One region of the Thiomonas intermedia genome, then DNA from elsewhere that is predicted to be linked to it. Evidence: predicted binding sites of a transcription regulator. Region 1 holds the regulator's gene; each other region holds the start of a gene.
The links. Region 1 encodes HrcA, which represses chaperone genes, less so after heat shock. Its sites were predicted from a motif close to TTAGCACTCNNNNNNNNNGAGTGCTAA; they were not measured.

Region 1 (4,146 bases):
TGGCCGCATGTACACGCTGGACTTCAACGACCAAGCTGCTGTCGATCCGTTCGGCTATGGCCTGATGGGCAATATCGCCAACATCGGGACTATCGGCTCACCGGCCCGCGCCAGCCAGATGGTGGCCTACATGTCGCCGAGCTTCGGAGGCTTCAACTTCGCCGCTGGCTATGTGTTTGGTGACGGTCTTACTGGCCTGACGACGGCGACGACGACCCAAACGACGGGCGCATATAACCTGCATGCCGGTTACAACAACGGCCCGTTGATGGTTGGCCTGGACTATCTGCGCGTCAACAACAGCAATGGCGATGCCACTGTCAAGCACACCATGCTGGTCGGCACCTATGACCTGGGCGTGGCGAAACTGGCTGCTATGTACGCACAGAACAAGCCGAATGCCAACGCTGCTGGTGCGACGGTTAACACCAACCAGCAAGCCTGGATGCTGGGCGGCACCATTCCCGTGGGCCCGGGCGCCGTTCTGGTGTCTTACACCCAAACCAAGAACAAGAGCGTTTCTGCGAGCACTAGCAAGCAAATCGCTCTGGGTTACACGTACTCGCTGTCCAAGCGTACCAACCTGTACGCGTCGTATGCCCGCATCACCAACGATGCCAATGCCAATGCAATCGTGAACGACAGCACGGGCAACAACGATGCGCCGATGGGCCCCAATGGTCTTACCTCCACGGGTTTTGACTTCGGCATCCGTCACCAGTTCTGATCAGCGCAAGCTGTTTAGAGTCTGTTTTGAAAGCCGCCTTCGGGCGGCTTTTTTATGGGATTTATCTGGCAGACACGTCGCGCCAGGGCGGGCAGGGCGTTGCAAGCATAATGAGTCGGCAAGGAGGTTGTGCCATGCTGATTGTTCTTCCGGTTGACGGTTCCTCTTACACCCTCAAGGCTGCGCAGGTGCTGGTGCATCACGCTCGGCTTTACAGCGAGCCGCCCAGTGTCGTGTTGTTCACAGTGGCGCTCCCCATCGGCACACCGCTGGCGCGGGCGCAGATCAGCAAGGCAACGCTGGACGATTACTACCGCGAAGTCAGCGCACAGGCGCTGGCACCTGCCGAGGCCGTGTTGAAAGACGCAGGGCTGGCTTACGAGGCACGCGATGGGGTGGGCGATCCAGCCGAGCAGATTGCGGCCGAGGCCAGACGCCTGCAGCCCGATCTGCTCATCATGGGGACGCACGGCCATTCGGCACTGAAGGGTTTTGTCATGGGGTCGGTGGCGAGCAAGGTGGTGGCGTCCACCACGGTGCCGGTGTTGCTGGTGCGCTGAACTCGTAAGGCTGCATCTCCCCCTCTCCCACGGCTGGGGGAGGAGTGTTTGCCCCCTCTCCACTTGTGGGTATGGCCGGGGTGGGGAGGAGTGGCGCCGCTTGAGTCTTGGCCTCATCCTCCAAATCTCTTCCGCAAGCGGGAGAGGTCTCTTCCGCGTTTCTGCCTTCTGGGCGGCGAATTACCGCTGGCTCAGGGCATTGCCGACGAGCTTGGCGGTGATGTCCACGATCTGGATCATGCGGTCATAGGCCATGCGGGTGGGGCCGATGACGCCCAGGGTGCCGATGACGGTGCCGTCCGCCGCGTAGGGCGCGGTGATGACGGAGAGTTCCTCAAAGGGCACGGCCTCGCTTTCGCCGCCGATGTAGATGCGCACGCCATCGGCCCGCGCGGAGGCGTCCATGAGCTTGAGCAGCTGGGCTTTTTGCTCGAACAGGTCGAAGAGCTGGCGGAGTTTGCCCAGATTGCCCGAGAGATCGCCGATGCCCAGCAGTTGCTGCTGCCCGGAGATGACGACCTGATCCTGCGGTTGTTGCAGCGCCTGGCTGCCCGCCTGCACGCCGGCCTGCATGAGGGCGACGAGTTCACTGCGCAGGTGTTCCACTTCGCTGCCGAGCTTTTGCGCGACCTGCTCGAAACTCATGCCCGAAAAATGAGCGTTGAGGTAGTTGGTCGCGGTGTTGAGCTCGTTCTGGCTGAGGGCATGCGGCCAGTGCAGCATGCGGTTTTGCACATCGCCCTCGGGGCTGACGATGATGAGCAGGATGCGATGTTCGCTCAGCTGCAGAAACTCGATGTGGCGAAACGCGGCGCTGCGCTGCGGCGCCAGGACCACGCCGACGAACTGCGACAGACTGGACATGAGCTGCGCCGCGCGCATCATCACTTGCTGCGGCGGGGCGGTGTCGATGTGTTGTTGCAGCGTCTGCGGCAGCAGATCGGGCTGCTTGGGCGACTGGGCCGTGAGCATGGCATCGACGAAGATGCGGTAGCCACGTGGCGTGGGAATGCGCCCCGCGGAGGTGTGCGGGCTCGTGATCAGGCCCAGATCTTCCAGATCGGCCATGACGTTGCGGATGGTGGCTGCAGACAACTCCAGCCCCGAGGCGCGCGATAGCGTGCGCGAGCCCACCGGCTGACCATCGGCGATGTAGTGTTCGATCAGGGTCTTGAGCAGCAGTCGGGCGCGTTCGTCCATCGTGATTGATACCGAATTGAGAATTATGAACGAGTCATGGGCTGCGCCCTCCAACAGACTCCCCCTCCCAACCTCCCCCACGTTGTGGAGGAGGAGAAAACAGCGCTGTGCGCGATCTGCGTACGCCCTCCCAACCACCCTCCCCACGGGTGGGGAGGGTCGGGGTGGGGAGTCGTTTCAAACTTCAGCGTGCTGGACCGTTAAATTCTAGGGCGCCCACGACAGCCAGACCCAGTGCCCACCGCGCGACTTGCGCCTGTGCTGTAATTTGCCGCCAGGGCGGTGCTCTCCGCCGAGCCTTCTCTTTCCATCCCATGCTCCGTACCGTGTTCCAGCAGGTTTTGCTGATCGGCAAGTATCAGGCGCCGCAGGCGCAGCGCAAGCTCGGCGAGATTGCCGCCCGTCTGAGCCGGGCCGGGGTGGAGGTCTGGGTCGGCGAGCTCACCGCGCAGCACACCGAGCTGCCCTACCCGGTGTTGCGCAGTAGCGAGTTGGCCGAACGCACCGCGCAGGGCGGCTGGGTGGCGGTGGTGCTGGGGGGCGACGGCACCATGCTGGGCGCGGCGCGGCGACTGGCGCCTTTGAATGTGCCGCTGGTGGGCATCAATGCCGGACGTCTGGGCTTCATGACCGATATCGCCGACAGCGAATGGGACAGCGCGATCGACGGCCTGATGGCGGGTGAATTCGAGCGCGAGGAACGCGCCATGCTTTCAGGTGCGGTGGAGCGCGCGGGACAGACCATCTTCAGCGCCATCGCGGTGAATGATGTGGTGGTCAACCGCAATGGGGCGTCGGGCCTGGTCGAGCTGAAAGTGGAGGTGGACGGCCGCTTCATGTACGTGCAGCGGGCCGACGGCCTGATCGTGGCCACGCCGACCGGCTCGACCGCCTACGCCTTGTCGGCCTACGGGCCCATCCTGCATCCCAGCGTCAACGGCGTGGTGCTGGTGCCGATTGCGCCGCACACCCTGTCGAACCGCCCGATCGTGTTGCCGGGCGGTGCCGACATCGTGATCGAGGTGGTCACGCCGCGCGACGTCAGTGTGAATTTCGACATGCAGAGCTATGCCGAGTTGATCGGTGGCGACCGCATTCGCATCGGCCAGGCGCCGTATCGCTGCGTCTTCCTCCATCCGCCCGGCTGGAGCTATTTCTCCACCCTGCGCAGGAAGCTCCATTGGCATGAAGGGCCCGATGAGTCTTGAATCGAGCCTGTCGAGGCGCGGGGCTCTGCGCCTGTGCGCGGTCCTCGGGCGGAAGGCCGAGGCTGGGCAGCACAAGGTTCACGCCATCCCCACCCCAACCCTCCCCACGAGTGGGGAGGGGGTGATCTCACCTCCCCCACACCGTGGGGGAGGCCGGGAGGGGGAGATGCCCACCCCAACCCTCCCCACGAGTGGGGAGGGAGTGATCTCACCTCCCCCACACCGTGGGGGAGGTTGGGAGGGGGAAATTCGGTCCGCCTCGTCATCGCCCCTGTCCTCAGGAACAATCCGGGGTCCATCGTTCCACTCACACTGAGCCATGCTGCTGCATCTGCATTTGCGTGATTTCGTCATCGTTCCCGAACTCGACATCGATCTGGCGGCCGGGTTCACCGTGCTCACGGGCGAGACTGGCGCGGGCAAGTCCATCCTGATCGACGCGCTCAAGCTC
Region 2 (4,146 bases), 540 kb from region 1:
CTTGAACGCCGCAGGCAGGACCCGTGGAGCCAGACCTACGCTCTGCTGCGCGCCAAGCTGCAGCAATCCGGCATCGACAGCGAAGCCTCCACGCCGCCCCGCACCCTGGCCGCGCGGCTCAGGCGCGTGCAGACCAGTGGCGACACCGTGTCGCTGCAGGCCCTGCAATCGGCCATCACCCTGCTGCTCCAGCTCGAACTCTGGCGCTACGCCCCGCCCCGCGATGCCGGAGAGCGCAAAACGCAATGGGCCACGCTGCGGCACGCCGTGCGCCGCTGGCGGGCCTGACTCCTGACTCCTGTCCGGCCTGGCCCTGTCGTGGATGGGCGACAGGTCTGCCGCCTGCGGACAGGGGTGCCGCCGCTGGCCCTGCCCACCTCTTTGTCGGCGATCGGAGACAAAAAAGAGACTGGTAAATCAAGGACTCTGGCCATCTCGCGCACAACCGTCGCCCGGGGCAGACAGTCTCAGGCCGCTCAATCCCGCATCAAGCCCCACAACGCTCCTGATGCCTCCCCTGGATGGCGGTAGATTGTTGATTTGATGGATTTTTTACACCTTGGCACATCGATTGCTGTAAGAGACCTGCGGGCACCAAGCCCGAGTCACTGAAACAAGGAGTTTGATATGCATTCAACTGCCCCCCTTTCCTCCCGCAAGATCGCTCAAACCCTGGCCGCCGCCCTGCTCGTGGCCTCTGCCGGCATGACCAGCGCCTACGCGGCCGAGCAGGCGGCCCAGCCTGCGCCTTCCAAGGCCATGTGCGAAAAGGAAGCCAAGGCTCAGGGCCTGTCTGGCGAGAAGGAAAAGGCCTTCGTCGATCAGTGCATGCACGGCGGCTAAAGCCTGAACCTGGGCGAGACCTCGCGCCGTCCCGAGTGGTCTTGCCCCAGAAAAAAAGCCCGTCTTGCGACGGGCTTTTTTGGGCCTGCCTGAGGATCAGGCAAACGCCGCCAGCGATTTGCGCATCTTCTTCATGGCCGCCACTTCGATCTGGCGGATCCGCTCGGCCGACACCCCATATTCGGCGGCCAGTTCGTGCAGCGTCTTGCCGCCGCTGCCGTCGTCGGCCACTTGCAGCCAGCGCTGCTCGACGATGGCGCGGCTGCGCGCATCGAGCTGCTCGAGTGCGCTTTCGAGCCCTTCGATCTGCAGCCGGTCGTGGCTGCGCGCCTCGAGCACGGCCACCGGCTCCCGGGTGGTATCGGCCAGGTAGGCAATGGGCGCGTAGCTCTCTTCGCCGTCTTCCACCGTGGGATCGAGCGCGATGTCGGCGCCGCCCATGCGGCTTTCCATCTCGATCACGTCTTCGCGCTTGACCGACAGCGCCTGCGCCATCTCGTCGATCTGCGCCTCGTTCATGCCGGCGTTGGCCGTCTTCATCGAGCGCAGGTTGAAGAACAGCTTGCGCTGCGCCTTGGTCGTGGCCACCTTCACCAGCCGCCAGTTGCGCAGGATGTACTCGTGAATCTCGGCCTTGATCCAGTGCAGGGCGTAGCTCACCAGCCGCACCCCGTGTTCAGGATCGAAACGCTTGACCGCCTTCATCAGGCCGATATTGCCCTCTTGAATGAGGTCGGCATGCGGCAGGCCGTAGCCCAGATATTGCCGCGCCGTGGACACCACCAGCCGCAGGTGCGACAGCACCAGCTTGCCCGCAGCGTCCTTGTCGCCCTGCTCGCGCCAGGTCCGCGCCAGACGCGCCTCTTCTTCCGCGCTGAGCATGGGCAGACGGTTGACGGCGCTGATGTAGGCGTCCAGATTGCCCAGACTGGGCAAGGCGAGCGGAAACGCGCCATCGACCTGGGCCGGGCGCAGGGCAAGTGCGGCTGACTGGGTATGGGTCATGGATGGAATCCTCCTGTGGTTGCTGATATTAGCACTCACAGGTAGAGAGTGCTAAGGCCGGAAAGTTCCCTCTTCACGGCGCGAATGCCGTGCCGCTTGACACAGGTTTCCTTGGAAACTATCCTGCCTGCGTTTCCAGGGAAACTCACATGACCGCCACCCCTTCCATGCCCACGCCGCTCGAAGCCCATCTGGGCTTCTGGCTTCGCTTCGTATCCAATCATGTCTCCCTGCGGTTTCAACAGCTTTTGGAGGCCGAAGGCCTCAAGGTCACCGAATGGGTGGCCCTGCGCACCCTTTGGGATGAGACACAGACCCGCCACGCCGCCTTGATCCAGGCACTCGGCATGACCAAAGGCGCCGCCTCCAAAGTCATCAGCCGTCTCGAAGCCAAGGGCCTGGTTGAGAGGCCATGGGCCAGCGGGCGCGTTCGCGAGCAATTGCTGAGCCTCACCGCCAAGGGCCGGGCTCTAGTGCCCCACCTGGCCGACCTGGCCGATGCCAACGACCGACATTTCTTCGCCCACCTCCTGCCAGAAGAACGTCAGGCCCTGATGGATGCCATGCAGGCCCTGGTCAGACACCACCAGCTCAAGGCAGTGCCGACGAACTGACCGCCCACACCCCACGAACAGAAAGGAATCACCATGAACGAACAGGCCCGCACAGTCATCCAAGCTACCTTCGACGCTTCCAACCAGGGAACGATCGCCTTCGGCGAGGTGATCCGACAGCTCACGGGCGTAGAGGTCGAGTCGTATCACGTCGACTACCGCGCCGGGCGCGCCACCTATGTCCTGCCGGAAGGCGACCCGCTGGACCTGGCCTTTGAACGACCTGCCCGCCCCATTGCGCCAGCTCTCGACGGCGACGCCCTACGGAACACCATTCTGGCAGCCCAGCAAGGCAAGGTGATGTATCCCGAATTCAAGCGCCTCTCACAGGCCGCGGGTTGCATCGGCTATACGGTCTGGCTCGCAGGCCGACAGGTCACCTACTACGGACGCAAGGGCGAAACGCATATCGAGCGCTTTCCCGATTGAGCTGGATGGATTGAATTCGGAAGACAGGCAGCCATGCCGCTGCGCACTGCTCGATGTCGATTGATCCGGCACATTGAAGTTGAAACAGCGCCCCACCCCGACCCTCCCCACAAGTGGAGAGGGAGAGAACACGCCTCCCCCACGACGCGGGGGAGGTTGGGAGCGGAAGGACGCCCACCCCGACCCTCCCCACAAGTGGAGAGGGAGAGAACACGCCTCCCCCACGACGCGGGGGAGGTTGGGAGCGGAAGGACGCCCACCCCGACCCTCCCCACAAGTGGAGAGGGAGAGAACACGCCTCCCCCACGACGCGGGGGAGGTTGGGAGCGGAAGGACGCCCACCCCGACCACTCCTCACAAGTGGAGAGGGAGCCAACACGCCTCCCCCACGACGTGGGGGAGGTTGGTAGGGGGAAAGGCCCTTGCCTGGCCTCGCCCATGACCCGTTCAGACTGCTCCATCCCGGATCAATAGGGCCTCTTCGCGTGCCAAAAAGACCAAGCCCCTTATTTTTCTTCGCTGGGCAGTCGCCGCCGGTTGCGCATCACCCCGAAGACCAGATAGCCCGAAATCAGCACGAACAGCGCCGCCAGCGCGGCCTGCCCGTAGCCCGCAAACCCGGCGGGGTTTTTCCACCGGTGTTGCAGCACCTCGTTGGCCAGCGCCTGCGACTGCGCCTCGGGCGCGAAGCTCAAGGTGGGATCGAGACGCCGCGCCAGCTCCAGCTCCTGTTCGGCGAGGGGCCACTTGCCCTCTGCAGCCAGCAGACGCGCCTCCAGATAATGCGCCCGCGCCGAATGGGGCTGATCCGCCAGCACCTGCGCCATGACGTGATCGGCCTGCGTCAGATGGCCCGCATCCAACAAGGCAGTCGCCTGATCGAGCGTCGCGGCCTGCGCGGCGCTCAAGCTCAGCGCGAAGGTCACGAACAGGGCGGCGAGAAACTTTGATGGGACGGTTGACATGGAAGGAAAGGGAAGGCTGATGAACAGATGGGTTTTCTACCGTATGACTAGATACTAGACCTGACGCCATATCGTCTCAGAGCGCGACGCGTAATTGAATTTCGTGCAGGGGATGACCAGTTAGCTTCGTGTTGATGCGGGACGTACCCGTTTCAGCAAAGCCAAAACGCTTGTAGAGGCTGCGCGCACGGTTATTCCCCTCGATACACCAGAGTTCAAGGCACCTGCCGCGTTTTGCTCTTGCATCCTGGAAGGCGACCTCGACAAGTGCTGCGCCATACCCACGGCGC
Region 3 (4,146 bases), 420 kb from region 1:
GGAGCGTTGGTCGGGGCGTTGCCCGGAAAAATCACATTCACAGGGCCACCCCCCGTGGGGCTCACCTGCGGGGTGGAGGTGGCCATGGTCATGGTCAGCACGACCGAGGTATTGCCATTGGGGGGCGTGTACAGATTGGGGTCGGTTTGCGCGCTCAGGGTGCTGGAGGTCGGCAGCGGGCTCGGTTCGGACGCGGCAATGGCCGGTGCCAGCACTGCGGCATTGCCACCGTTGGCGCCGTAGGACAGTGTGAGATTGCACTGGTTGCCCAGATTCGGTCCGTTCTGAAAATATCCGGCGTTCGACAAATCTCGTGTGATGAGATCGAGCGCGGCGCGGGTTTGTGAGTCGCGCTGCATCGCATCACTCATGGCGACGTTTTGCTTGGTCAGCGACGATTGCACCAAGAGAACGGCCAGGGAAAAGATCAGCCCGATGACCAGGGCCACCATTAATTCGATCAGGCTCAGGCCGCGCTGCAGTCTCGGTGCGGGCGTAAGTTCGGAGCGGTGTAGAGGTAGCGCCATGTCAGAAGCCCACCTGATAGTTGAAAATCTGGGAACGTTGCCCGCCGCCGTTGTCGCCTGCTGCCCACTGGACGGTCATTTGCACCCCGCAGGTCGGCGCCGTCGGGATGGAGACATCGCATGGGTTGCCATCAGCCCCAGCTTGCGTGGTGATCTTCACCGAGGCTCCTGGCAAAAACATCGGCTGTCCCGGTGTGAAGATGCTGCTGAGCATGGGTTGCAGTGCAGCAGGCGCCGACGACACGGAGGTGTAGGTTTGCGTGGTGTTGGCCCCGATTAGGGAAATGACCTGTGGGCTGGCCTGCAAGGTCGCCCATAACTGGTTGCCAAGCGCGGCGCTGTCGATCGCCTCCTGATTGGCCGTTTGCGCAGGAACCGTAAGGCTGTAGAGCGAGGCGATGCTGAGCATGCCCAGGCCGAAAATGACGATGGCTACCAGCACGCTGATCAACGACAGTCCGGCTTGCTCTGCGCGGCGTTGGAATTTGAAGGGCTTCATGACGCGGTATTGCTGCTGAGAATCACACTGCCGGATGCCAGTACCTGCATCGTCCAGGTCTGGCCTCGTGCTGCCGTCACGGTGATGATGGGCGCGGCGGGGTTGTTGTTGCCGTCACTGACAAAACCCTGGCTGTCGAAAATCAGCTTGCCGGTGGCGGGTGGGTTGGTGATGTTGCATTTCACGTTGGGGTACTGCGCGTTGAACTGCTGGGGGCTCATGGAATGCTCACCGCTGGGTTGCCCCCCGACCTGGGTGTTCCAGGTGCATGAGTTGGCTGCGATCCCGGTGAGGTCGATTTCCACGGCCTGCTGTGTGGTGACGGCCTGATTGCGCGCCCAGGCCACGTCCTGCGGAAATTTGTTGACCAGCACGGCGGTCTTGCCGGAATCGACCATGCTGACCAGGTTGGGCACGACCAGCAGACCGAGGATGGCGGCGATGCCGATGGTCACCATCAGCTCGATGAGGGTGAAGCCGCGGTGCGAACGGCCCGTGCGGGTCATGTCAGCAATCTCCCGATTGATTGCGCACCCAGCATTGCTGTCCGCCATTCGGGGCGCTCCAGCCCGAGGGCACGGGCAAGACGGTGGTCTTGTTGCCGTTCTGGTCGATGGTGTAGGACGGACCGACGAAACCGTTGGCAGGGGTCGCTGTGAAGGTGAAGGTGGTGGCCGCCACGCCCGAGCAAGCAAAGGTGTAGTCCTGCACATTGGTCGGCGCGGCCACCGGGCAGGTGGTGGCGCTGCCGGTGCCGCCATTGGCAAGATAGGTGCGGTTGTCCTGGTAATACTGCTGCGCGGCTACGGCCATGCCCGACAGCCCTGAGAACGCCTCGGTCAGCTTGCTGCGGGCGACATACTGCGTGTAGGCCGGAATGGCGATGGCCGACAGAATGGCGACGATCGCCACGACGATCATCAGTTCGATCAGGGTGAAACCGCGGTTGCGCTGCATGGGTGAACTCTCCTTGCGCACATTGTGGAAATGACCGTCCGCGGCCTTCCGGACAAGGCGACGAACGGCGTGCCGCAGGCGACGAACGGTTGTCTTTTTCCTTCGTTTACCCGAATAACATTTGGTCACATTCGGCCTGCATGGCACAAGCGAACGTCATTTGGCCTCGCGGGCTTGCCAGGGCAGGGGTTTGTCGATCGGCTCTTGAAAGGGCGAAAGCCGTCCCTATAATTAGCACTCGTTGAAGGTGAGTGCTAACAGCGGTGACGGTTCAGGATGTCATCGTCCTGTCATGCGCGGATCTTCAAAATCGCTTTCTGGCTGTCGGCTCCGGGTTTCGGCCCGGTGGGCGGCTCGTCATTGGGCTTCTCGCAAGCCCGGTTTTCAACACACCTCAGGAGATTTGCATGAAATTGCGCCCTCTGCATGACCGTGTCGTGGTCAAGCGTATCGAACAAGAAACCACTACCGCTTCGGGCATCGTGATTCCCGGCAGCGCGGCAGAGAAGCCGGACCAGGGCGAAGTGCTGGCCGTGGGTCCGGGCAAGCACGACGACCAGGGCAAGCTGGTGGCCATGGCGGTGAAAGTGGGTGACCGCGTGCTGTTCGGCAAATACGCCGGTCAGACCGTCAAGGTCGATGGCGACGAGCTGATGGTGATGCGCGAAGACGACCTGATGGCCGTCATCGAGAAGTAATTCGCGATCTGAACTCGATCTGAACTGATACAGCTTCAACTGGAAATTTACGGAGAAATTCAATGGCTGCAAAAGACGTGATTTTTGGCGCGGACGCTCGCGCCCGCATGGTCGAAGGCGTGAACATTCTGGCCAACGCGGTCAAGACGACCCTGGGTCCCAAGGGCCGCAACGTGGTGCTCGAGCGCTCGTTCGGCGCCCCCACCGTGACCAAGGACGGCGTGTCCGTGGCCAAGGAAATCGAGCTGAAGGACAAGCTCCAGAACATGGGCGCGCAGATGGTCAAGGAAGTCGCTTCCAAGACCTCCGACAACGCCGGTGACGGCACCACCACCGCCACCGTGCTGGCCCAGGCCATCGTGCGCGAAGGCATGAAGTACGTGGCCGCCGGCATGAACCCGATGGACCTCAAGCGCGGCATCGACAAGTCGGTCACCGCGCTGGTCGAGGAGCTGAAGAAGGCCTCCAAGCCCTGCTCCAACAGCAAGGAAATCGCCCAGGTCGGCTCCATTTCGGCCAACAGCGACGAGCATGTCGGCCAGATCATCGCCGAGGCGATGGACAAGGTGGGCAAGGAAGGCGTGATCACCGTCGAAGATGGCAAAAGCCTGGAGAACGAACTCGACATCGTCGAAGGCATGCAGTTCGACCGTGGCTATCTGTCGCCCTACTTCATCAACAACCAGGACAAACAGGTTGCCGTGCTCGACAACCCGTTCGTGCTGCTGCACGACAAGAAGATCTCCAACATCCGCGACCTGCTGCCCGCGCTGGAGCAGGTGGCCAAGTCCAGCCGCCCGCTGCTGATCATCGCTGAAGACGTTGACGGCGAAGCGCTGGCCACCCTGGTGGTCAACAGCATCCGCGGCATCCTCAAGACCGTGGCCGTCAAGGCTCCGGGCTTCGGCGACCGTCGCAAGGCCATGCTGGAAGACATCGCCATCCTGACCGGCGGCAAGGTGATTGCCGAGGAAGTCGGTCTGACGCTGGAGAAGGTCACGCTGGCCGATCTGGGCCAGGCCAAGCGCATCGAAGTGGGCAAGGAAAACACCATCGTCATCGACGGCGCCGGTGTGGCCGCCGACATCGAAGCGCGCGTCAAGCAGATCCGCATCCAGATCGAGGAAGCCACTTCCGACTACGACCGCGAAAAGCTGCAAGAGCGCGTGGCCAAGCTGGCTGGCGGCGTGGCCGTCATCAAGGTTGGCGCCGCCACTGAAGTGGAAATGAAGGAGAAGAAGGCCCGCGTCGAAGACGCCCTGCACGCCACCCGCGCCGCAGTGGAAGAGGGCATCGTGGCCGGTGGCGGTGTGGCACTGCTGCGCGCCAAGCAAGCCGTCGCCAACAGCGTCAAGGGTGTCAACGCCGATCAGGACGCTGGTATCAAGCTGGTGATGCGCGCCGTTGAAGAGCCGCTGCGCCAGATCGTCGCCAACAGCGGCGACGAGCCCAGCGTGGTCGTGGC

Region 2: a site for HrcA is predicted at 1,877-1,903, ahead of rpoH (RNA polymerase sigma factor RpoH). Genes of this name have one in related genera too.
Region 3: a site for HrcA is predicted at 2,215-2,241, ahead of BVH73_RS04760 (co-chaperone GroES). Genes of this name have one in related genera too.

The regions. Positions count from the first base shown of each region.
Region 1 is NZ_CP020046.1:1,436,084-1,440,229, reverse strand. Features, by position in the region: gene BVH73_RS06755 (porin) at 1-727, shown strand, start outside; gene BVH73_RS06750 (universal stress protein) at 862-1,287, shown strand; gene hrcA (heat-inducible transcriptional repressor HrcA) at 1,468-2,487, opposite strand; gene BVH73_RS06740 (NAD kinase) at 2,802-3,695, shown strand; gene recN (DNA repair protein RecN) at 4,015-4,146, shown strand, end outside.
Region 2 is NZ_CP020046.1:895,007-899,152, forward strand. Features, by position in the region: gene BVH73_RS04175 (transglutaminase TgpA family protein) at 1-288, shown strand, start outside; gene BVH73_RS04180 (hypothetical protein) at 628-843, shown strand; gene rpoH (RNA polymerase sigma factor RpoH) at 940-1,848, opposite strand; gene BVH73_RS04190 (MarR family winged helix-turn-helix transcriptional regulator) at 1,998-2,462, shown strand; gene BVH73_RS04195 (DUF1398 domain-containing protein) at 2,496-2,891, shown strand; gene BVH73_RS04200 (tetratricopeptide repeat protein) at 3,398-3,856, opposite strand; gene BVH73_RS04205 (GNAT family N-acetyltransferase) at 3,933-4,146, opposite strand, start outside.
Region 3 is NZ_CP020046.1:1,015,455-1,019,600, reverse strand. Features, by position in the region: gene BVH73_RS04780 (PilW family protein) at 1-527, opposite strand, end outside; gene BVH73_RS04775 (type IV pilus modification PilV family protein) at 529-1,026, opposite strand; gene BVH73_RS04770 (GspH/FimT family pseudopilin) at 1,023-1,532, opposite strand; gene BVH73_RS04765 (type IV pilin protein) at 1,534-1,983, opposite strand; gene BVH73_RS04760 (co-chaperone GroES) at 2,391-2,681, shown strand; gene groL (chaperonin GroEL) at 2,744-4,146, shown strand, end outside.